Regions from separate parts of the Pseudomonas sp. LBUM1660 genome, predicted to be linked through region 1. Evidence: predicted binding sites of a transcription regulator. Region 1 holds the regulator's gene; the other holds the start of a gene.
The links. Region 1 encodes FliA, which starts transcription of late flagellar genes. Its sites were predicted from a motif close to CTAAAGTTTNNNNNNNNNNNGCCGNTAA; they were not measured.
Positions count from the first base shown of each region.

Region 2: ACA068_RS02000 (methyl-accepting chemotaxis protein) is a predicted target of FliA. The motif match lies at 2,038-2,065, and genes of this name have one in related genera.

Region 1 is NZ_CP166795.1:1,912,330-1,916,747, forward strand. It holds gene flhF (flagellar biosynthesis GTPase FlhF) at 1-827, shown strand, start outside; gene fleN (flagellar synthesis regulator FleN) at 944-1,774, shown strand; gene fliA (RNA polymerase sigma factor FliA) at 1,771-2,511, shown strand; gene ACA068_RS08985 (chemotaxis response regulator CheY) at 2,679-3,050, shown strand; gene ACA068_RS08990 (protein phosphatase CheZ) at 3,073-3,861, shown strand; gene ACA068_RS08995 (chemotaxis protein CheA) at 3,916-4,418, shown strand, end outside.
Region 2 is NZ_CP166795.1:411,858-416,275, reverse strand. It holds gene tatB (Sec-independent protein translocase protein TatB) at 1-361, shown strand, start outside; gene tatC (twin-arginine translocase subunit TatC) at 358-1,164, shown strand; gene ACA068_RS02005 (16S rRNA (uracil(1498)-N(3))-methyltransferase) at 1,161-1,868, shown strand; gene ACA068_RS02000 (methyl-accepting chemotaxis protein) at 2,107-4,023, shown strand; gene ACA068_RS01995 (amino acid ABC transporter ATP-binding protein) at 4,150-4,418, opposite strand, start outside.

The sequences.
Region 1 (4,418 bases):
ATCTTTGGCGTCGCCTGCAACGCATCGGCCTGTCCGGCCCGTTGTCTCGCGACTTGCTGGCGATGATTGCCGACATTGACGAGCCCCGTCAGGCCTGGCGCATGTTGCTGGCACACCTGGCGCGGATGATTGCCACTCCGGAAGTCGAGCCACTGGAAGAGGGCGGCGTGATTGCCATGGTCGGCCCTGCCGGCATGGGCAAGACCACCACCCTGGCCAAGCTCGCGGCCCGCTACGTGCTCAAATACGGCGCGCAAAACATCGCGCTGGTGAGCATGGACAGCTACCGTATCGGTGCTCAGGAACAATTGAAGACGCTGGGCCGGATTCTCAACGTGTCGGTAACCCATGTCGATCCGGGCCAATCGCTGGTGCAGGCGCTGGATCCGTTGTTGCGCAAACGCGTGGTGCTGATCGATACCGCCGGGCTTCAGGCCAGCGATCCAGCCCTGCGTATGCAGCTCGAAAGCCTGGCCGGACGTGGCATCAAGTCAAAAAATTATTTGGTTTTGGCAACCACCAGCCAGAAACAGGTTCTAACGGCCGCTTATCACAGTTACAAGCGCTGCGGGCTCGCTGGCTGCATCCTGACTAAACTGGATGAAACGGCAAGTCTGGGCGAGGTGTTGAGCCTGGCGATCAGTCATGAATTGCCGGTGGCTTACCTGACCGATGGCCCGCGTATTCCGGATGATTTGCATCTGCCGCGTCGTCATCAGTTGGTCAGTCGCGCCGTAAGCGTGCAAATGCAAGAAGAACCCAGCGAAGAAGCCATGGCTGACATGTTCGCTGATATTTACCACAGCCCGACCAAGCAGGTTGGCTGAGGTACTAATGAACAGTTTTTGTACCTACATCGATGGTCTGCCATGCATTGTTCATTTTATGAGCGCGCAGCCAGTAATGTGGCCTCCGTCTATGCAAGACAAGGTAAAGAAATAACATGGGCAGCATGCATCCCGTACAGGTGATCGCGGTGACCGGCGGCAAAGGTGGCGTCGGGAAGACTAACGTGTCAGTGAACTTGTCCCTGGCTCTAGCTGAACTCGGCCGGCGCGTCATGCTGCTGGACGCCGATCTGGGGCTGGCGAACGTCGACGTCCTGTTGGGGCTGACACCCAAACGTACCCTGGCCGACGTGATCGAAGGCCGCTGTGAGCTGCGCGACGTTCTGTTGCAGGGCCCTGGCGGTATTCGCATCGTTCCGGCCGCGTCCGGCACGCAGAGCATGGTTCATCTGAGCCCGGCCCAGCACGCCGGCCTGATCCAGGCCTTCAGCGATATCGGCGACAACCTCGACGTATTGGTGATCGACACCGCTGCGGGTATTGGTGACTCGGTAGTCAGTTTCGTTCGCGCAGCACAAGAAGTCTTGCTGGTGGTGTGCGACGAGCCGACCTCGATCACCGATGCCTACGCGCTGATCAAACTGCTGAACCGCGATTACGGCATGAACCGCTTCCGCGTCCTGGCCAACATGGCTCAGAGCCCGCAGGAAGGTCGCAACCTGTTCGCCAAGTTGACCAAGGTCACAGATCGCTTCCTCGACGTCGCCCTACAATACGTCGGCGCAGTGCCATACGACGAAAGCGTGCGCAAGGCCGTGCAGAAGCAGCGCGCCGTCTACGAAGCCTTCCCTCGTTCCAAGTGCGCCCTGGCGTTCAAGGCGATCGCGCAGAAGGTCGACACCTGGCCGCTGCCTGCCAACCCGCGTGGGCACCTGGAGTTTTTCGTCGAGCGCCTCGTGCAACAGACCGCAGGACCCGTCCTATGACAGCCAGTGGCTACAACCTCTACAAGAAGTCGGCACGTGACGCGCAGTACGAGCTGATCGAGCGTTACGCGCCACTGGTCAAACGCATTGCTTACCACTTGCTGGCCCGTCTGCCGGCCAGTGTTCAGGTTGAAGACCTGATCCAGGCCGGGATGATCGGCCTGCTTGAAGTGTCGACCAAATATGACGCCAGCAAAGGCGCGAGTTTCGAGACCTACGCGGGCATTCGAATCCGCGGCGCGATGCTCGATGAAGTACGCAAGGGGGACTGGGCGCCACGTTCGGTTCACCGCAATACCCGCATGGTCAGCGACGCAATTCGCTCGATTGAAGCTAAAACCGGTCGTGACGCTAAAGATCATGAGGTTGCGGCCGAACTCCAATTGAGTCTCGACGATTATTACGGGATTTTGAACGACACCCTGGGCAGCCGGTTATTCAGTTTCGACGATCTGTTGCAGGACGGCGAACACGAAGGGCTGCACGAGGATGGCGCGAGTGCACATCTTGAGCCGTCACGCGATCTGGAAGATGAACGCTTCCAGGCCGCGCTGGCGGACGCGATTGCCAATTTGCCGGAGCGTGAGCGACTGGTGTTGGCGCTGTACTACGACGAAGAGCTGAACCTCAAGGAAATCGGTGAGGTCCTGGGGGTCAGCGAATCGCGGGTCAGCCAGTTACATAGCCAGTGCGCGGCCCGTTTGCGGGGGCGTTTGGGGGAGTGGCGAGCGCGCTGAAGGCAGTGTGGGGACACTGCGAACGAGGCCGGTGGAGTGTTGAACTGCACCGGTCGCGATCTGTTGTGCTCCAGACAGTCATCGAGTGGATTGCCGGATTGATTGAAATGGCGCGTCCAGGTGCTGGGCGCGTTTAAGACTGCTTGGAGGTCGAATTGGACAAGAACATGAAAATCCTCATCGTTGATGACTTCTCAACGATGCGGCGGATCATAAAAAACCTGTTGCGTGACCTTGGGTTCACCAACACGGTCGAGGCCGACGATGGCACTACTGCCATTCCGGTTCTCAACAGCGGGAGCATCGACTTTCTGGTAACGGACTGGAACATGCCTGGCATGACCGGTATCGATCTGCTGCGTCACGTGCGCGCCGATGAAAAGCTCAAGCACCTGCCGGTGCTGATGGTGACTGCCGAAGCCAAGCGCGAGCAGATTATCGAAGCGGCCCAGGCCGGTGTTAACGGCTATGTGGTCAAACCCTTCACGGCCCAGGCGTTGAAAGAAAAAATCGAGAAGATTTTCGAACGCATCGGTTGATCCACTGCGCCACGGGGGAGCTATGGAGCATAAAGAATCTTCACTGGGCGATTTTGAATCGACCCTGAAAAAACACGCGGTCGAACTGGTCGAAAGCCTTGAAAAAGGCAGGTTCGGCGACGCTGTGCAACTTATCCATGAGCTCAATCAGACCCGTGACCGCGGCCTGTATCAGGAAGTGGGCAAGCTCACTCGCGAGCTGCATAGCGCGATCGTCAATTTCCAGATTGACCCAAACATGCCGCAAGCCGAGGAAGTGTCGCAGATCACGGACGCCACCGAGCGTCTGGGGTATGTGGTCAAGCTGACCGAGGCCGCCGCCAACCGCACAATGGACTTGGTGGAAAACGCCACGCCGCTGGTCAACCGCCTGAGCGAAGAAGCCCAGGCGTTGAGCACGGATTGGGGGCGGTTCATGCGTCGCGAAGTCGGGGCTGAAGAGTTCCGCGAACTGGCCCGGCGCGTCGACGGTTTCCTGACGCGCAGCAGCGATGACAATCGCACGGTGTCGAGCAACCTCAACGACATTCTGTTGGCCCAGGATTACCAGGACCTCACCGGTCAGGTGATCAAGCGCGTGACCCAATTGGTCACCGAAGTTGAAAGCAACCTGCTCAAGCTCGTGCTCATGGCCAGTCAGGTAGACCGCTTTGCGGGTATCGAACATGACCGTGATGCGATGCTTGCTGAAAAAGATCCGCAAAAACATCTCTCTCAGGGTGAAGGTCCGCAGATTCATGCCGATAAAAGAGAAGACGTTGTGTCCGGTCAGGACGATGTGGACGATTTGTTATCCAGCCTAGGATTTTAGAGTTTTAGCATTTTAGGTTTTTTAGGTTTTTAGACCTGTAGGAGCACCCCCTTAATGAGCTTCGGCGCCGATGAAGAGATCCTTCAGGATTTCCTGGTTGAGGCCGGCGAGATTCTAGAGCAACTGTCCGAACAGCTGGTCGAGCTTGAAAGCCGACCGGATGATGCGGATTTGCTCAATGCAATTTTTCGCGGTTTTCACACTGTAAAAGGGGGCGCCGGCTTCCTCCAGCTCAACGAGCTGGTGGAGTGCTGTCACATCGCCGAGAACGTGTTCGACATCCTGCGCAAGGGTGAACGTCGCGTCGACTCGGAACTGATGGACGTGGTTCTCGAAGCGCTGGACGCAGTGAACAGCATGTTCACCGAAGTTCGCGAACGCAGCCCGATTACGGCTGCCACGCCTGAATTGCTCGCGGCACTGGCCCGTCTGGCCGAGCCGCAAACAGCTGATGAATCTGCACCGGTGGCTGAAGTGGTCGAAGCACCTGCCGCTGAAGAATCGGGCGACATCACTGATAACGAATTTGAACAACTGCTGGACTCGCTGAACGCCGT
Region 2 (4,418 bases), 1.5 Mb from region 1:
CACCGCCGGCCTGTGGGTCGGCCGTCTGAAGCGCAGCTTCAACGCGATCAAACAGGAAGTTGAACGTGAAATCGGTGCCGACGAGATTCGTCGGCAACTGCACAACGAGCACATCCTGTCGCTGGAACAGGAGGCGCGGAAGATCTTCACGCCGACCCAACAGGAAGCCACACCGGTTCAGCCGGTTGAACCGGTGGCGGAGCAGACGATTCATGCTCCCGCCGCCAAGCCAGCACCTGTTGTCGCGGCTGTAGAACCTGCGCCCGTTGTTGCAACGCCACCGGTTGAACCTGCCACGCCTGCGGCTGTGCCAGTTGCGCCGGCCCCTCATGACCCAACACTGCCGCCGCGAGCCCCATGAGCGATCTTCCTGAAAACGACCAGCACATGCCGCTGGTTTCGCACCTCACCGAGTTGCGTACCCGCCTGCTGCGTTGCGTAGCGGCGATCTTCATCATCTTCGCCGGGTTGTTTGCCTTCACCCAGCAGATCTACACCTTCGTCTCCACGCCGCTACGTCAATACCTGCCCGTGGGCGCGACGATGATCGCCACCGATGTTTCGTCGCCGTTCCTGACGCCGCTGAAGCTGACCATGATGGTCTCGCTGTTCCTGGCGATCCCGGTGATCCTGCATCAGATCTGGGGCTTCATCGCGCCGGGCCTCTACAAACATGAGAAGCGCATCGCCGTGCCGCTGCTGGTGTCCAGCATCATGCTGTTCTACGCCGGCATGGCGTTCGCCTATTACCTGGTGTTCCCGCTGATCTTCAAATTCTTCGCCGCCGCCACCCCGGCCGGCGTGGAAATGATGACCGACATCAGCAGCTACCTCGACTTCGTCATGACGCTGTTCTTTGCCTTCGGCGTGGCGTTCGAGATCCCGGTGGCCGTGGTGCTGCTGGTGTGGATCGGCGTGGTCGACGTCCAATACCTGAGGAAAATCCGCCCCTACGTGATCATCGGCTGCTTCGTGGTCGGCATGATCCTGACACCACCGGACATCTTTTCGCAGACGCTGTTGGCCGTACCGATGTGGCTGCTGTTCGAAATCGGCATCCTGTTCGGCGGCCTTATCAGCAAGCGCGGCGACCATCCTGACGATCAGCCGGACAACCAGCCGGTCGACGATCACAACGACCAGCCGCCAGCGACCCAGCCGTGAACCTGCTGCTCCTCGAGGAGGCCGATTTCATTGCGGCGGACCGGGTGATCCTGCGTGATCGCCGGTTGACGCACATGCAGGAAGTCCACCGTTGTGAAGTGGGGGACAGCATGCGCGTCGGGCGTATCGGCGGGCTAATGGGCTCGGCCGAAGTGCTGCGCCTGGACGCTGATGAAGCCGAACTGCGCGTCACCCTTGACCAGCCGCCACCGACCAAGCTGCCACTGACACTGATATTGGCCCTGCCACGGCCGAAAATGCTGCGCAGGGTGTTTCAGACCGTGGCAGCCATGGGTGTGCCACGAATCATTCTGGTGAACAGCTATCGCGTCGAGAAGAGCTTCTGGCAAACGCCGTTTCTGGAGCCAGAGGCGATTCGCGAGCAATTGATCCTCGGCCTGGAACAGGCTCGGGACAGCGTGCTACCGGAAATAGTCATCGAAAAACGCTTCAAGCCGTTCGTCGAAGATCGGCTGCCGGCCATTTCCGAAGGTACGCTCGGTCTGGTGGGTCACCCGGGCAATTACCCGCCCTGCCCTCGCGGCCTGAATGAACCGGTGACCTTGGCCATCGGCCCCGAAGGCGGCTGGATCCCTTACGAAATCGACCTGCTGGCCAAGTCCGGCCTGCAACCGGTACAACTCGGCGAGCGCATCTTGCGCGTCGAAACCGCCGTCACCGCGCTGCTCGCCCGGCTCTTTTAAGATCAAACACGGTCACTGTGGCGAGGGAGCTTGCTCCCGCTTGGGCGCGCAGCGGCCACCGCTTTTTTCCTGCAAAACCGTATCAGCCTGATTTGCGACTGCTTCGCAGCCGAACGGGAGCAAGCTCCCTCGCCACAGGGATTTACTCGACCCGAATACCGCGTTGCGCCTACAGATTCCCGGGCACCTGCCGATATAGCCCCCATAAAACCAATGAGTGGTCCGAGGGAGTAGCAGCATGTACCGTTGGCTAGCCGAGAGTCTGGGAAATGTAAGCGTCAATCGCAAACTGGGGATCGGTTTCGGTCTGGTGCTGCTGCTAACGCTGCTGATCACCTTCACTGGCTGGACCGGCCTGACGGGCGTGATGAGCCGTGGCGACAAGCTGGGGTTCATTGCCAGCCTCAACGACCTGACCAAAGACCTGCGCCTGGCCCGTCGGGACTACGAAATGCGCCGAGGCGAACAAGGCCCGGGCGCCGTCAACGATCTGTTGAGCCAACTCGACGCGGGCCTGCAAACCGCGCGCAAGTTGATCGAACAGCCGTCTGACGTGGCGATGATCGACCAGCAATTGGCCGCCGTCAGCCAGTACAAACAAGCCTTCATCGCGATGACCCAGGCCGGCGCCAACCGCGAAGACGCCCGCAGCAAACTGGGCGCGACCGCCGACAACGCCGTGGCCCGCGTCGCCGAAGTCGAAAAATCCATGCTGCAAGGCGACAGCGTCGCCGACTTCAACAGCGTGATCGACCTGAGCAAACTGATTCAGCAGGCACGCTTCCAAGTGCGCGGCTACACCTACAGCGGCAAGACCGAGGCCGAGCAACCTGCTCTGGACGCCATCGACAACGCCCTGAAGAACCTCGAAAGCCTGCCATCCAAACTGCCGGAACAGCACATCGCCAACCTGCAACAGGCCACCGATTCGCTCAAAGCCTACCGCGCCGCCGTCAGCCAGTTCCGCGACTCGCAAGTGGCTAGCGCCGCCGCCCTCAAGCGCATGGCCGAGCAAGGCGATACCTTGCTCGACGTGAGCAAAAAACTCACCGTGTCACAAACCATCGTCCGCGACACCGACGCCGCACACGCCAAGAACCTGCTGCTGATGGCGACTGTTCTGGCCCTGGCGTTTGGCTTGCTGGCGGCATGGGCGATCACTCGCCAGATCGTGATCCCGCTGAATCAGACCCTCAAAGTGGCCGAGCGCGTGGCGGCGGGCGACCTGACGCAAAACCTTGTTTCCGAGCGTCGCGACGAATTGGGCCAGCTCCAGCGCGCCATGCAGAGCATGACCCTAGGCCTGCGCGAACTGATCGGCGGGATCAGCGATGGCGTTACACAAATCGCCAGCGCCGCCGAAGAACTGTCCGCGGTCACCGAGCAGACCAGTGCCGGGGTCAACAGCCAGAAGATCGAGACCGACCAGGTGGCCACGGCAATGAACGAGATGACGGCCACCGTGCAGGAAGTCGCGCGCAACGCCGAAGAAGCCTCCGAAGCCGCCGTCGCCGCCGATCAGCAGGCCCGCGAAGGTGACAAAGTGGTTGGCGAAGCCATCGCTCAGATCGAGCGCCTGGCCCTCGAAGTTGGCAATTCCACGGCGGCCATGGGCGATCTGAAACGCGAGAGCGACAAGATCGGCAGCGTGCTGGACGTGATCAAATCCGTGGCCCAACAAACCAACCTGTTGGCACTCAACGCTGCGATTGAAGCCGCCCGTGCCGGTGAGGCCGGACGCGGTTTCGCGGTGGTCGCCGATGAAGTCCGTAGTTTGGCCCAGCGCACCCAGAAGTCCACCGAGGAAATCGAAGAGCTGATCGTCGGCCTGCAAGCCGGCACCCAGCAAGTGGCCACCATCATGGACAACAGCCGCACCCTGACCGACAGCAGCGTCGAACTGACCCGCCGCGCCGGTAGCTCGCTGGAGAGCATCACCCGCACCGTGTCGGCGATTCAGTCGATGAACCAGCAGATTGCCGCCGCTGCCGAGCAGCAAACCGCGGTGGCCGAGGAGATCAACCGGAGCGTGCTGAACGTGCGCGATGTGTCCGAGCAGACCTCGGCAGCCAGTGAAGAGACCGCGGCCTCCAGCGTTGAGCTGGCGCGGTTGGGGACGCATCTGCAGATGTTGGTGGGGCGGTTCAAGGTTTGAAACCGAGGTGATGCCTTCGCGGGCAAGCCTCGCGCCTACAGGGCTTTGTGTATCGCTCGATTGAGCCACGACACAATACTGTAGGAGCGAGGCTTGCCCGCGAAGGCGTCAGGACAGGCGCTAAAGCTACAAAACCTGGCGCAAGAAGGCCTGCGCCCGCGGATCCTTCGGTGCATCGAAGAACTCGGCCGGCGATGCATCTTCCAGCAGTTTGCCGTGATCGAAAAACAGCACCCGATCCGCTACTTCCCGCGCAAAGCCCATTTCGTGGGTGACGCAGACCATAGTCATGCCTTCCACGGCCAGGGTTTTCATCACGTCCAGCACTTCGCCGACCATTTCCGGATCAAGCGCCGAAGTCGGCTCATCGAACAGCATGACCTTGGGTTCCATGG